Regions from separate parts of the Vibrio harveyi genome, predicted to be linked through region 1. Evidence: predicted binding sites of a transcription regulator. Region 1 holds the regulator's gene; the other holds the start of a gene.
The links. The regulator PurR, encoded in region 1, represses purine synthesis genes. The targets are predictions, from matches to a motif close to TNANGNAAACGTTTNCNTNA.

Region 1 (7,729 bases):
CATGCGGCGAATCAGTACGTCAATCGTACGATCATTTGGCGCATCCACTCGGTGGCTGATCATATTCAAAATACGCTCGCGGCTTAGTACCTGATTTGGGTACGAGGACAGTGCAACCAATAACTCGTATTCAGCTTTGGTTAGTTTCACTGGCTCACCATTACGGCTTAGAGCTCGACGCTGAATATCAAACGTCCACTCACCGAAGCGCACAATGTGTTCTTCATTAGTGTCGTTCGCTGCTTTTTGAGAACCGCTGCGTGCCGCAGAGATGCGCCATAGCAAGTTCTTCACGCGAACCAATAATTCCCTTAGTTCAAAAGGCTTTGTCACATAATCGTCTGCGCCCATTTCTAGACCAACGATTTTGTCAATGCTATCCGTGCGTCCTGTCACTAATATGATGCCGATATCTGATTGGCTGCGTAATTCACGCGTAAGCATAAGGCCGTCTTCGCCAGGCAGGTTAATATCCAGCATGATTAGGTCAACATCACCGCCTTGAAGCACTTCGCGCATCTCTGCGCCGCTTTCTGCTTCACTGACTTTGTAACCTTCATTTTGGAAATAGCCCGCGAGCTTACTGCGAGTTACAACATCATCTTCTACGACTAATACGTGATAGCTCATTTACACCACTTTCTGTCTTTTTTATTTTCCAAGACGTATTCTATTCATAACTAGTAACATTTCTAGTCATAGATACATTAAAAAGCAAGATTTTGCGATTTTATTGATTCAAAGCAAGCTTATTTACAGCCATTCACAAATACGCATATTTTCCAATAATGCATAACAATTATAGTTACTGCTATTCATCTTAATTGTTTACACTTAAGGGATAACCATTCAGGAGCAAAAAAATGCAAGAAGTGAAAGCTTTTAACGAGAAACGCGCAGAAATCTATTGGTGGTTTTCTAGCCTGTTCGCAAAAGAACTGACAGAGAAAGAACTAGAAACCTACCACAGTGTTGAAATTCGAAGCTTTTTAGCGGGTCTTGGTGAAAACGAATCACTAAAACCAGCTGTTGATACCCTTGTTGATGCACTCAACCGTTTACAAGACCGTGAAGACGCTCAGTTAGAATTAGCAGCGGACTTCTGTGAACTCTTTCTAAAAACAGAAAAGCACGGCGCACTGCCTTATGCTTCAATGTACATCGGCGAATCTGGTTTATTAAATGATAAGCCAGCAGAAGAGATGGAAAAACTGATGGCAGACTTTGGCGTGCAAGTGGACGAAAATCTGAAAGAACCAGCGGACCACTTAGCGGTCGAGCTAGATTTTCTAGGCAACATGATTATCCGCTCGAACGAACTAGAGCAAGATAAACATATGGAAGAAGCGTTCGGAAAACAGAACGAGTTCATCCAACAACACCTTATGACTTGGCTGCCACAGTTTGCTGCTAAATGTAAGCAATTCGACGAATTTGGCTTCTACATTAGCGTTACGCAACTATTAATTGCATTTTGTAAACTGGACAGCACCTACCTTCTTGGTGAATAATTGCCACCTATTTTGGGGAGTCTGTCATTCAGACTCCCTATTTTATTCGTTTGTTTTTAATCTGGCACAGAGAAATACAATCAATTTAGCCGTTAAAATGTGACCTCAGGGGCACAAAACAACTGCCTAGAATATTGCCAGCTTGCTCGCATCAGTCTAAAATGTGAGCGCAAACGATTAAATATGATTTATATGTAAACCGCTGAAATAAAGCGGTTTTTGTGTTTTCTTAACAGGATTGCTGACCAATTCCTCACTTATATAAGAAAGGAATATGAGACTCAGCGATAAATGTTGCTACAAACCTTTTTATACCGATTTCGGAACAACCGCTGCCAAATATCTCAGCAATGCCCCTATTCGCAGTTGCTCGGTTTGCGCAAGACCCTAAGCGTATGGTTGTCTTCACTACGGTATTTACAGTAGCTCGATACAGGACATCATTTATGGCCACTATTAAAGACGTTGCTCGCTTAGCCGGCGTTTCTACCACTACGGTTTCGCACGTAATTAATAAAACTCGCTTTGTTGCTGAAGCAACTCAAGAAAAAGTAATGAAAGCGGTGGATGAACTTAATTACGCACCAAGTGCCGTTGCGCGCAGTTTAAAATGCAACTCAACTCGTACCATCGGTATGTTAGTTACTCAATCTACCAACCTATTCTTCTCTGAAGTAATCGACGGCGTTGAGAGCTACTGTTACCGTCAAGGTTACACTCTGATCCTATGTAACACGGGCGGTATTTACGAGAAGCAACGTGACTACATCCGCATGCTAGCTGAGAAACGTGTAGATGGCATTCTAGTAATGTGTTCTGACCTTACGGAAGAGCTAAAAGAGATGCTTGACCGTCATTCAGATATTCCTAAAGTTGTCATGGATTGGGGTCCTGAAAGCTCACAAGCAGACAAGATCATCGATAACTCAGAAGAAGGCGGTTACATCGCAACAAAATACCTGATCGACAATGGTCATACTGATATTGCTTGTCTGAGCGGTCACTTCGAAAAAGCAGCTTGCCAAGAACGTATTGCGGGTTACCGTCGTGCGATGGCTGAAGCAAATCTAGCCGTTAACGAAGATTGGATTCTTGAAGGCAACTTTGAGTGTGACACGGCTGTCTTAGCTGCAGATAACATCAGTGCTATGGACAAACGTCCAACCGCTGTTTTCTGTTTCAATGACACTATGGCTCTTGGCTTGATGAGCCGCCTACAACAAAACGGTATCAAAGTACCAGACGATATTTCTGTTATCGGTTACGACAATATCGAACTTGCTGAGTACTTCTCTCCACCGCTAACGACGATTCACCAACCAAAACGTCGTGTGGGTAAAAATGCATTTGAGATCCTACTTGAGCGCATCAAAGATAAAGAGCATGAGAAGCGTGTTTTCGAAATGCAACCAGAGATCGTTGTGCGTAATACAGTTAAGAAATTGAACTGATCTCTCACTTGATTTTATAAAGCGCTCCTAGGGGCGCTTTTTTATTGCCTAAAAATAACTTTTTTGGACATTTCATCAGAAAAATAATTTAAAGAACGAAGATAAGTTGCTGTTTTAACTCAAGGTAGCACATATCCTTGATAGACCTTTTGTATTACAATTATACATTCCAGCATATGAAACTTTACACATCAAATTACCACTATTAACTGAACCAAGATCACACTTCAACGTTTGAAACGTGATGTTAATTCAATATACGAAGTATCCTCAAAGAGTCACGCACAGGGCAAACCATCCGAAAGGGTGGGACGCAAAGCCTCCGGCCTGAACCATCTTATTAGATGGAAGGTAGCGGGGTTACCGATGGCAAATATGCATTAAGTGAGTTTACCCTTTAATGACATTGTGTCTGCATGCATTTGCTAATCTCTCGGACCTGATTTTTGGTGGCGTAATATTAATTACACCGAGATAACACACCATGGATAAACCGATACTCAAAGACTCAATGAAGCTGTTTGAGGCACTTGGTAATATCAAGTCGCGCTCAATGTTTGGTGGTTTTGGGCTCTTCGCCGATGAAACGATGTTTGCGCTTGTCGTAAACAATCAACTTCATATTCGAGCTGACCAACAAACTTCATCTGACTTCGAGACTCAAGGACTAAAACCGTACGTCTACAAGAAACGTGGTTTCCCAGTCGTTACGAAATACTATGCAATTTCTGATGATCTTTGGGACACAACCGACCGCTTGATTGAAGTTGCCAAGCAATCCCTCGAGACTGCTAAGCAAGAGAAAAAACAACAAGCAAGCACCAAGCCTAATCGATTGAAAGATCTACCTAACCTGCGTCTAGCAACTGAGCGTATGCTCAAGAAAGCGGGCATTGACTCTGTAGAGCAACTTGAAGCAGAAGGCGCGCTAAACGCATACAAAGCAATCCAAGATACGCATGCCTCTACGGTAAGCCTTGAACTGCTCTGGGCGTTAGAAGGTGCAATCAAAGGCACACATTGGAGTGTCGTACCTCAGTCTCGTCGAGAAGAATTGATGAGTGCTCTTTCCTAAAGCATTTATATCAGCATGACATTGAGTAAAAGCCGCAGTTTTCAAACTGCGGTTTTTTTTTGAAATTTTTTATTGCCCCATTCTGTCTTATTATCTAAGAAGCCAAACGGAGCTATTGATATGAATAAGAAACTGATTTTAGGACTGATCCTACTCGCGACGATTATCTTTTTAGGCGTGAATTTTGGTCAATACCTAACGCTAGAAAACGCGAAGGCGCAACAAGAAGCGTTGAACACTTTTATTAGCGAAAACTTCGTATTCGCTGCTGCCACTTATTTCTTTGCTTACATTGCCATCACTGCGTTTTCGATTCCAGGCGCAGCAGTGGTGACTTTGCTTGGTGCGGCGCTATTTGGTTTCTGGACAAGTTTGCTGCTGGTTTCTTTTGCCAGCACAATCGGTGCAACGATCGCTTTTTTAAGCAGCCGTTACCTATTGAGGGAATGGGTACAGAGTAAGTTTGGAAACAAGCTAGGTGCGATCAACCAGGGTGTAGAAAAAGACGGCGCATTTTACCTGTTTTCGCTACGCTTAATCCCTGTTTTTCCATTTTTCCTAATCAACTTGTTAATGGGTCTAACACCAATGACTATTGCTCGATTCTACTTAACAAGCCAAATTGGTATGTTGCCCGGCACTGCGGTTTATCTGAATGCAGGTACACAGCTAGCAACCATTGATAGTCTTTCTGGAATTGTGTCACCAACCGTATTAGCATCGTTTGCTCTACTTGGTTTGTTCCCTATTATCGCTAAATGGGTTATGAATAAGGTTCGCCCTGCACAAGTACAGAATGGAAACGCTTAATGAAAATATACATCGCTAAAAATCCGGCTGAAGCTCATATCGTTTGTGAGCTTCTTAAAACCGAGCAAATAGCCTGCGAAGTGCGAGGTGAAGGCATGTTCGGATTGAAGGGAGAGCTGCCTTTTAGCGATGATACTGACCCGTATGTTTGGCTTTTACATCCGGAGCAACAGTTGAAAGCATCAGCCATCGTCGAAGACTATCGAAAACAAGCAGAACTTATTTACCAAGATTGGCAGTGCCCACAATGTTCGGAGCAAAATGAAGGTCAATTTGGCGCTTGTTGGCAATGCGGATATCAAATAGGGGAGCCTTAATGGCTCCCCTATTCTTTTCAATCATTTTAAGTTTAAGCGGCTAAGCTTTGCTGCTTAATGAACTCGATAGAGTGTTGATTGAAGTCATCAGGTCGTTCTACATTGCACACATGACCACAATCTGGAATCTCGCGTAGAACACTTTGCTTATGTACCGCAACCATCTCTTTAACTGGCTTGATGAACATGTAATCCCTATCACCCATTAAATACAATGTTGGGATAGGCAGTTCACGATCTTTAAAGTATTTCATCAGAGGATTAACGTCAGCGGCTAAGATGAACCATCGTTTGAATTCTTTCTGGCACAATTTCTTTGCTTCGCGGATAAATAGGTGACGTGATTCTCGTTGGTTTTTTTGCGGCATAACAATGTAGGCAAACAACTTGTACAGCCACATATAAGGCAGAATGTGCTTTCCTAGATTACCTAACTTCACCAGGATTTGTGAGCGGGTATTTAAACGCGTAACTGCGCCACCAAGAACCATAGAGCGTACTCGCTCAGAGGCTAACTCAGCCAAATTACGAACAATAATAGTACCCAAAGACATACCGACAAAGTGCGCAGACTGAATCTTAAGATGATCCAAAACTTTTAGAATATCTTGAGTCACCGCCGTAAAGGTATAGCGACTTGTCATCAATTCTTTAAGCAGTTGGTTAGATTTTCCATGCCCTCGAAGGTCGATCAGCAGTAAATTAAAGTGCTGCTTATACGCTTTGATCTGCTTAAACCATATCGAAGAACTGCCACCAGCACCATGCACGAAAACGACCCACTCTTTGCTAGTAGGGTGTATATAGGTTTTATGGAATAAAAGTGGCTGAGTCATGTATCAGTATGAAAAACATTCTTTGTGAACAGGAATGGATAAATGCTACCACACTCCTTATGGGTAAGATAATAAAGGCACCCTATTCGGTGCCTTTCGTTACACTTTTTAAAGATTTTGCGTCAATTTAACGCGGCTCTATACAACTGCAAGTATTCTTCCGCAGCTTTACGCCAACAAAAGTCTTTCTGCATTGCATGAAGCTGTACACGCCTTACTTCGTTCGGACTCTGTGCGTAAAGCAACAGTGCCCTTAGCATCGTCAATAATAACGCTTGTGGTGTTGGCTCATAGAATACAAAACCTGTGGCTTCTTCAAGATCTGCGTCGTAGTCATTAACACTGTCTTTCAAACCGCCTACACCACGAACAATCGGCAACGTGCCATAAGCCATACTGTAGATCTGATTTAAACCACAAGGTTCAAATTCTGAAGGCATCAGGAAGAAATCTGAGCCAGCCTCAACAAGGTGTGCGAGTTCATTATCGTATGCTTCAACAAAAACCAACTTATTAGCGAACTGTGCTGAGACGTCTCTCAGTTGGGCAGCAAGGATAGGATCGCCAGTCCCCACGACGACAACTTGAACATCATGTTTGAGGAAGTCAGCCAATGCTGGTAGCAAATAATGCACGCCTTTTTGTTGCGTTAAACGGCAAACCATACCAAACATAGCGCAATCAGATGCTTCAAGACCCAGCTTTTCTTGTAGGGCTCTCTTACAAGCGTTTTTGCCACGCACCATGCTTTGTCGGTTCGCTTTGTAGTTCAACGGTAAACTAGAGTCCGTTTCTGGATTCCACGCACTGTAATCACAACCATTTAGAATACCCACTAAATCGTCAGCGCGTTGTTGAAACTCCCACGCCATACCATGACTACCTAGCTCAGTCTTAAGCTCTTCTGCGTAAGTCGGGCTTACTGCATTGATTTTGTCTGCATTCATCACCCCCGCTTTGAGCATGGTGATGTGAGTGGCACTGACGGCTGCATCAGGCACATTTCGACTATGGAACTCTGGAAGGCATTGAACATCGTCGTAACTAAATACCCCTTTGAACACCGCGTTGTGAATTGAAATAACGCTGCGAGTGTTTGCAAAGAAGGCTTCATTGCCGTATCGATGTTTGAGCAAGAATGGGACTAATCCTGTATGCCAGTCATTAGCGTGAACAATGTCCGGCTGGAAGCCAAGCTTAGGTAACATGTCCAAACACGCTGCACTAAAGAATGCAAAGCGTTCACCATTGTCTGTATAAGCTTGGTTGTTTTCGGCGTACATAGAAGGACGATTGAAATACGGCGGACAATCAATTAAGTAAACTGGATTATCCCCAAGCGTTAACTTAAGCACTCGGTACGCCGTATGTGGCCAACTCGTTAACTCTGTTTCTAGAACCGTTTCCGCTTCCGATAGTTGCTCAATGCCAGTATAGGCTGGAATAGAAATTCGTACATCTTGCTGAAGATTTTGAAGGGCTTCCGGCAGTGCCTTGGCTACATCAGCCAAGCCACCACTTTTAATTAGTCCTTCGACTTCAGACGCTACAAACAGAACAGACAAATTGTTAGTAGCCAACACGTGCTCCTTTTGGAATTACAACGATGCCATCATCTGACACATGGTAGTGTTTCTTATCTTCTTGTAGATTTACACCAATTTGCGTACCCGGCGCAATATCTGCGTCTTTATCTACAATCACGCGACGAAGCACACAACCTTCCCCG
Region 2 (7,729 bases), 1.5 Mb from region 1:
CGAAAAAGCTCAAAGGAAGTCAGTAAGCTCAAGGATAAGTAAATCGATGTCTGACATTATTGACCAACCACCTCTTAGCACACGCACTCAAACCTATCGCTACATGGCGCTGTTTGGTAATTTGGCGTTATTGGCTTGGGTTGCGATTTGGCAACTGGCGTTGTCCCCTCACCCACATCTAAGCAGCACTACATTGGCGATTGCTTGGTGTATTCCTCTATTGTTGCCACTTCCTGGTATTTTAGCGGGCAAACCCTACACACACGCTTGGGCAAACTTCGTTCTAATGCTGTATTTCTTGCATGCGTTGACGATTTTGTATGTTGACGATGGTGAGCGTTGGTTGGCCGCAATAGAGTTGCTCCTTACCTCACTCGGCTTTGCAGGTAACATTTTGTTTGCCCGAGCACGTGGTAAAGAGTTGGGTCTGAAGTTAAAACGCTTATCTCAAGTCGAAAAAGAAGAAAAAGCGAAGTTCAATAAATAGAAGCGAAACAATTACAGGGACATGGCGCTTCAAGCTGAACCAGCTTCATCACATCTCCAGCCATAGAACCACTAAAAAAAAGAGTCGCACTAAGCGACTCTTTTTTGTTTTGAATAAACCTTAACTTAGGTTTTCAACCACATCCGTTTCCAATACTGGCGCGATTTCAGAATCTTGTTCTACTGGCTCGGCTTTCGTGCGAACTGGAGCATTCCATTTGTAGATCAGATCGTACTGCTTTGGCGCTGGTTGTAGTGCAACAGCAGGTGTGATTGATGCCGGCTCAGTTGCCACATTTGTTTCCGTTGCCGTATCGAGCTCAACGACTTGAGCGGTTTGATCTTCTGTTGTTTCCGCTGGCAATTGTGCTGGTTGAGCAACTTCCTCAGGAAGCTGGGCTGGTGCTGACGGCTCTACATTCTCAAGCGGGTCTTCGGTAATCTCAAGTGAACGGATAGAAGACGCTTCTTGTTCAAACGCTTGTTGAGATGCCAACAAGTGAATCGTTAACGTCACTTGATTGCCTTGAATTCGTTTGATTTCAGTACCCGCAACTGAGTTTAGCTTCGTCAATGAGTTCTCAAGATTAAAGAAGTCCACCGCTGATGCGACATCTAATACCTTCACATCAATCGCTTCAGATGATTTGCTTGATACCACAACAGCACTCTTCTTCGCGTAGTAGTCGGCGATACCACCCATCATGGCGGAGATTGCATTTGCACCAGACGCTGAGCCACTGCGAGGTGACTGTTGCGACTGAGCAAGTTGCGCTGGTGATTGGTCATATAGCGTCCAGCGAATTTTATCGCCTTGCACACGCACCACTAGCACAGCATCAACAGGGTAACGCTGACTCGCTTGGCTGATTGGGTCTACAAAGCCCCCCCACAAATCAGACACGTTCACACCCGTAACATCATCAAAGTCCCCCACAGGCATAGTGACTGGTAGGCCTCGAGATTCAGCCGCAGCGCGCAGTGCAGCAGCACTGGTTGAGTCTGAATGCTCCCAAGTGATCGTACGATCATAGCCCTGCTCTTCTACCATCCAAACTAAGATGTTGGCACGGTTTGGAGACCATAATGGTAATTGCGCTTGAGTCAGTAGTGAACGAATCTGACCACTATTAAACAGCATCTTTAAACTGCTTTGACCATCAAGCTGACCATAACCAAGCTGAGAAATGTAGCGAGAACTTGAACCCACTGCTTTCTTTATTACCGGGTTGCTAAGGGAAGATTGGCTACCTGTCGCACGCACAATCACATCTTGCATACCTTGTTGACGAGCGAGCTCTTCGCCGTCTTTTTGCTCACCGTCGATCGCCACTTCGGCACGATAGATATCTACCTGAGTTAATGCATAAACTGGCAGAGACAACCAACCTATCAATAAGAGAGCTAAATAGCGCATAGTTTTCATAATCCTCTGAACAAGAACCCGCATGATAAGCAACTATCAAACCGTGAGCAAGAAGAGTACTGAGTGAATTGTCTGTATTCTGACCAAGTTAAAACACGTAAGTGAAACTAAACATTCGTCGACCTTATAAATCCACACAAAAGTTTGATCTAGGCAACATTGCAATCGATTGCCAGATGATAAGATTCGCCGGATTTGTCTGCGTATCTTTGAAATAGGGAATTATTATGAAAAACGCGTTACAAGGCGCTCAGATGCTCTTTGTCGCTTTTGGTGCTCTCGTATTAGTACCACTTCTTACTGGCCTTGACCCAAACGTTGCTCTGTTTGGTGCTGGTGTCGGTACTCTTCTTTTCCAACTAATAACTAAACGTTCCGTTCCTATCTTCCTTGCCTCTTCTTTTGCGTTTATTGCTCCTATTATGTTCGGTATCCAAACTTGGGGTATCGGTGCGACTATGGGCGGCTTAATGGCGGCGGGTTTGGTTTATGTCGCGCTTGGTGCGATGATCAAAGTGCGTGGTGTCGGCTTCATCCATAAAATTTTACCACCAGTTGTGGTAGGTCCGGTGATTATGGTCATTGGTCTTGGTTTGGCACCAACAGCAGTAAACATGGCGGTAGGTAAAACCGGTGACGGTGCCATCCAACTCGTAAATGGTGATGCTGCAGTTATCATTTCAGCAGTGTCATTGCTAACGACCATCGCACTGAGTGTATTCGCGAAAGGCTTCCTAAAACTGGTGCCTATCGTCGGCGGTATCTTAGCGGGTTACTCTGTTTCGCTTTTCTATGGTGTGGTTGATTTCACTCCAGTAGCTCAAGCAGCTTGGCTAGCCATGCCAAACTTCACAGCGCCAGAGTTTAACATCAACGCTATCTTATTCATGATCCCAGTTGCGATTGCACCAGCGGTAGAGCACGTAGGAGACATGCTGGCTATCTCAAACGTAACGGGTAAAAACTACCTCAAGAAACCTGGTCTTCACCGCACGATTGCGGGTGACGGGGTGGCAACAATTGCGGCTTCTATGGTTGGTGCTCCACCAAATACAACTTACAGCGAAGTAACGGGCGCAGTGATGCTGACTAAAGCCTTTAACCCTGTGATCATGACATGGGCGGCGATCACGGCAATCGTACTTGCCTTAGTGGGTAAGCTCGGAGCCATTCTACAAACGATCCCTGTTCCGGTTATGGGTGGCATCATGATCCTATTGTTCGGTTCTATCGCAACCGTCGGTCTAAACACGCTCATCAAAAACAATGTGGACCTGCACAAATCACGTAACCTAGTGATCGTCGCAGTAACACTGGTATTTGGTATCGGTGGCATGGCTTTCGGTATTGGCGAGTTCAGCCTACAAGGTGTGAGCCTGTGTGGTATCGTGGCTATCATTCTTAACCTTGTGCTACCACACGATCTTGGTGAAAACCACGTGGTGGATAATGCACAGATGGAAGAAGACAACGCGAAGTAATTTATCGTGCGGCTTAATTGATTTGAGTCGCGCGGTTATCACTTTCATATCTAACTTCTAGCTTCCACATAGCAGAGACAAAAAAGGCTTGGTTTTCACCAAGCCTTTATTTATTCAATTCAGTAAAAGCAATAACGCTTATTTAGTACCGAAGATCTTGTCACCAGCGTCACCTAGACCAGGAACGATGTAACCTTTGTCGTTTAGCTTCTCATCGATTGCAGCTGTGTATAGCTCAACGTCTGGGTGAGCTTTTTCTAGCGCTTCGATACCTTCAGGAGCAGCGACAAGAACAAGTACTTTGATTGCCTGACAACCTTTCTCTTTTAGAAGGTCGATAGTCGCGATCATAGAACCACCTGTTGCAAGCATTGGGTCAACAACTAGAGCAATACGCTCATCGATGTTAGAAGCAAGCTTGTTAAAGTATGGTACTGGCTCTAGTGTTTCTTCATCGCGGTAGATACCAACAACACTGATACGCGCGCTTGGCATGTGCTCTAGAACACCATCCATCATGCCTAGACCTGCACGCAAGATTGGCACTACTGTTACTTTTTTACCCTTGATTTGGTCAACTTCTACAGGACCATTCCAACCTTCAATGGTTACTTTCTCTGTTTCAAAGTCTGCAGTCGCTTCGTAAGTAAGTAGGCTACCGACTTCTGTCGCTAACTCACGAAAACGCTTCGTGCTGATGTCACCTTCTCGCATTAGACCGATTTTATGTTTTACTAGAGGGTGTTTAACTTCAACAACTTTCATTTCCATCTCCGGCTTTATTGGCAATATTTAAACAAACCTTCAGATTATACATGATTTTTGCAGGGATATCAGGATAGATCACTAAAGAAAAAAACCGACGCAAACGTTTGCTATCTGTATTTAACCACTGGTAGAATAGCGCCGTTTTCATATCCAACTTAAAAACCGAGGACTTCCCTGTGAGTGGTAACAACTCTTCTCTTAGCTATAAAGACGCTGGTGTAGATATTGATGCAGGCAACGCGCTTGTAGATCGTATTAAAGGTGCGGTTAAGCGTACTCGTCGCCCTGAAGTGATGGGTGGTATCGGCGGTTTTGGCGCATTGTGTGAACTACCAACTAAATACAAACAGCCTGTACTGGTTTCTGGTACTGACGGTGTTGGTACAAAACTTCGCCTAGCGCTGGATATGAACAAGCACGACACTATTGGCGTTGACCTAGTGGCAATGTGTGTAAACGATCTAATCGTTCAAGGTGCAGAGCCATTATTCTTCCTAGATTACTACGCGACAGGCAAACTGGATGTAGACACAGCGGCAGACGTAGTTTCTGGTATCGCTGATGGCTGTGTTCAAGCAGGCTGTGCACTTATCGGTGGTGAAACCGCTGAAATGCCAGGCATGTACGAAGGCGAAGACTACGACGTTGCAGGCTTCTGTGTTGGCGTAGTGGAAAAAGAAGATGTGATTGATGGTACTAAAGTAGCCGCTGGTGATGCACTTATCGCAGTTGGCTCTAGCGGTCCACATTCGAACGGTTACTCGCTTATCCGTAAGATTCTAGAAGTTTCTGGCGCAGATAAGAACGAAGAGCTAGCAGGTCGCACTATTGGCGAACACCTTCTAGAACCAACTAAGATTTACATCAAATCAGCACTTAAGATGATTGAGAAACACGATATCCACGCGATCTCTCACATCACTGGTGGTGGTTTCTGGGAAAACATTCCACGCGTACTGCCTGAAGGAACCAAAGCCGTTATCGATGGTAACAGTTGGGAATGGCCAATCATCTTCAAATGGTTACAAGAGAAAGGCAACGTTGAAACACACGAGATGTACCGTACGTTCAACTGTGGTGTTGGTCTAGTCGTTGCACTACCAAAAGACCAAGCGGACGCAGCAGTTGCACTTCTTAAAGAAGAAGGCGAAAACGCATGGGTGATTGGTGAAATTGCTCAAGCAGAAGCCAATGAAGAGCAAGTTGAAATCCAATAACTTGCGAATCAAGCTCAAAAAATAAAAAGAATGGGGATGTTATCCCCAAATAACTTCTAAATGCTGGTTCAGCGAGAATGAATTGGTTTGTAGGCGCGACAACGATTTGAAGATCTAGTGGTTCTAAATCAAAAATCGTTAACAAAGTATACAAGCCAATACAGCTCGCCCTTCGGGAGCATGTCACCAATACGATTTCATCGTCAAACAACTTGGAAAGAGCTTACTATTCCACTGCGTTGTTTTCCTTGAATTAGAATTGGTGACAAAGCTCTGAATCCAGCCTAATGAAGTCATTTGGGGATATAGTCCTCATTCTGCTATCTGGAACATCGAAAACCATTCTAATAGTAGGTAATTTAGCAATTACGCACGTCAAACCTACAGTATCAAGGCAGTCTCAATATCATGAAAAACATAGTGGTCCTCATTTCAGGTAACGGCAGTAACCTGCAAGCTATCTTGGAAGCTTGCGAAGACAACATGCCAAATGCACAAGTCGCAGCCGTATTCTCCAACAAAGCTGACGCTTATGGTTTAGAACGTGCAAAGCAGTTTGATGTGAACGACCATTTTGTCGATCCAAAAGCATTTGATTCACGCGAAGACTTTGATGCTGAACTGATGCAGCAAATCGATGAGTACCAACCAGACGTCATTGTGCTCGCAGGCTACATGCGTATTTTGAGCAGCGCGTTTGTTTCCCACTATCTGGGCAAGATGATCAACATCCACCCCTCTCTTCTGCCAAAGTACCCGGGGTTACACACCCACCAGCGCGCGATTGATGCAGGCGACAAAGAACACGGCACCAGTGTTCACTTTGTGACAGAAGAATTAGACGGCGGACCTGTGGTATTGCAAGCAAAAGTGCCAGTATTTGAAGACGACGATGCCGATACTCTAGCCGCTCGCGTTCAAACTCAAGAGCACAAGATCTACCCAATGGTGACTAAGTGGTTAGTAGAAGAGCGCTTAACCATGAAAGATGGCAAAGCATTTCTTGATGGTTTTGAGCTTGGTGAACACGGCTACGCTGACGAGTAATTCTGAATACCAAATTCCAAACGCAAAAAGGCAGCCATCAGGCTGCCTTTTGTTATTTTAAATCTTATAAGCTTGGCTCAATGAAGCCGTTGTCAAACTAGAAACCAAAACTAACAACCTAAAAAGTCCCTGACACCACCTTAGCAATACAACACTCGGATAGTAGATTCTGAATCTGACTCGTTCCTCGTCGTTCAGAATGACGCTGCAGGCAAAGAAAAATCAATTTCACTTCAATCATTTACGTCATTCCAGCGAGCCTTAGCGAGACTAGGAATCTATTATCAATACGCTAGGAAGTAAGAATGCTCATCTGTACCCGCCTTCGGTTTAAGACGCATAAAAATAAAGCTCGCGATTAAGCGAGCTTTATTTAGATATTCATCGCAAAAAACCATCACTCCAGCGGCTCAGTTGGCGCTTGGTTACCTGGCTTCGGTGCAGCAAATGGAACATCTTCCAGAGCTTTGGCATTGTTCAATACCAATTCCCCAACGTGAAACAAACCGTACTCGCCCGGCTTCATACGATGCCATGTTTCATTGCCAGTAAGCGGCTGAGTTGCAATCACAGAAACCACATCATTTGGTGTCGTCTCTTCTTGGAAGTTGATTTCTACATCTTCATCCAACAGAGCAGCCTTGCCAAATGGAGCTCGACGGGTAATCCAATACAAATGGTTGGTACAGTAAGTCATCACAAACTCACCGTCGCTGAGCAGCATGTTGAACACGCCTTTCTCTTTTAGCTTGTCGCAACATTCAGCGACATAGATAAAGACCGCTTCCATATCCTGAGGAGGCTCAGGATACTTATCTTCCATCTGCTTTAATAGCCAGCAAAATGCCATTTCACTGTCAGTTTGCCCTACCGGACGGTGACGCCCTGTGTACAAATCTTGGTAATCGGTCAGCTGACCATTGTGTGCAAAAGTCCAGTAACGCCCCCAAAGCTCACGCGTAAACGGATGGGTGTTTTCCAGATTCACACCACCTCGGTTAGCTTGACGAATATGACTCACTACTGCGCGACTTTTTATCGGGTAGTTTTGCACTAATTCAGCAATCTTTGAGTCACAACTTGGGTTTGGATCTTTGAAAGTGCGGAATCCCTTTCCTTCATAAAAAGTGATTCCCCAACCATCACGATGCGGACCAGTACGACCACCGCGCTGCATCAATCCAGTAAAACTGAAACAAATATCGGTTGGAACATTTGCGCTCATGCCGAGCAATTCACACATGGTTTAACGAACTCCTTACCTTAAAACACAACTAAGCCATCATTCAGCTTAGTTGTAAATC

Region 2: purM (phosphoribosylformylglycinamidine cyclo-ligase) is a predicted target of PurR. The motif match lies at 4,254-4,273, and genes of this name have one in related genera.

The regions. Positions count from the first base shown of each region.
Region 1 is NZ_CP125875.1:1,992,297-2,000,025, forward strand. Features, by position in the region: gene torR (two-component system response regulator TorR) at 1-630, opposite strand, end outside; gene torD (molecular chaperone TorD) at 864-1,511, shown strand; gene purR (HTH-type transcriptional repressor PurR) at 1,958-2,962, shown strand; cyclic di-GMP riboswitch class I at 3,241-3,330, shown strand; gene QMY49_RS09555 (TfoX/Sxy family DNA transformation protein) at 3,447-4,037, shown strand; gene QMY49_RS09560 (TVP38/TMEM64 family protein) at 4,158-4,847, shown strand; gene QMY49_RS09565 (putative signal transducing protein) at 4,847-5,164, shown strand; gene QMY49_RS09570 (alpha/beta fold hydrolase) at 5,197-6,000, opposite strand; gene glgA (glycogen synthase GlgA) at 6,123-7,580, opposite strand; gene glgC (glucose-1-phosphate adenylyltransferase) at 7,570-7,729, opposite strand, start outside.
Region 2 is NZ_CP125875.1:506,314-514,042, reverse strand. Features, by position in the region: gene wrbA (NAD(P)H:quinone oxidoreductase) at 1-26, shown strand, start outside; gene QMY49_RS02370 (DUF2069 domain-containing protein) at 47-487, shown strand; gene QMY49_RS02365 (DUF2066 domain-containing protein) at 608-1,903, opposite strand; gene QMY49_RS02360 (uracil-xanthine permease family protein) at 2,140-3,393, shown strand; gene upp (uracil phosphoribosyltransferase) at 3,532-4,158, opposite strand; gene purM (phosphoribosylformylglycinamidine cyclo-ligase) at 4,338-5,378, shown strand; gene purN (phosphoribosylglycinamide formyltransferase) at 5,787-6,425, shown strand; gene QMY49_RS02340 (class II glutamine amidotransferase) at 6,823-7,668, opposite strand.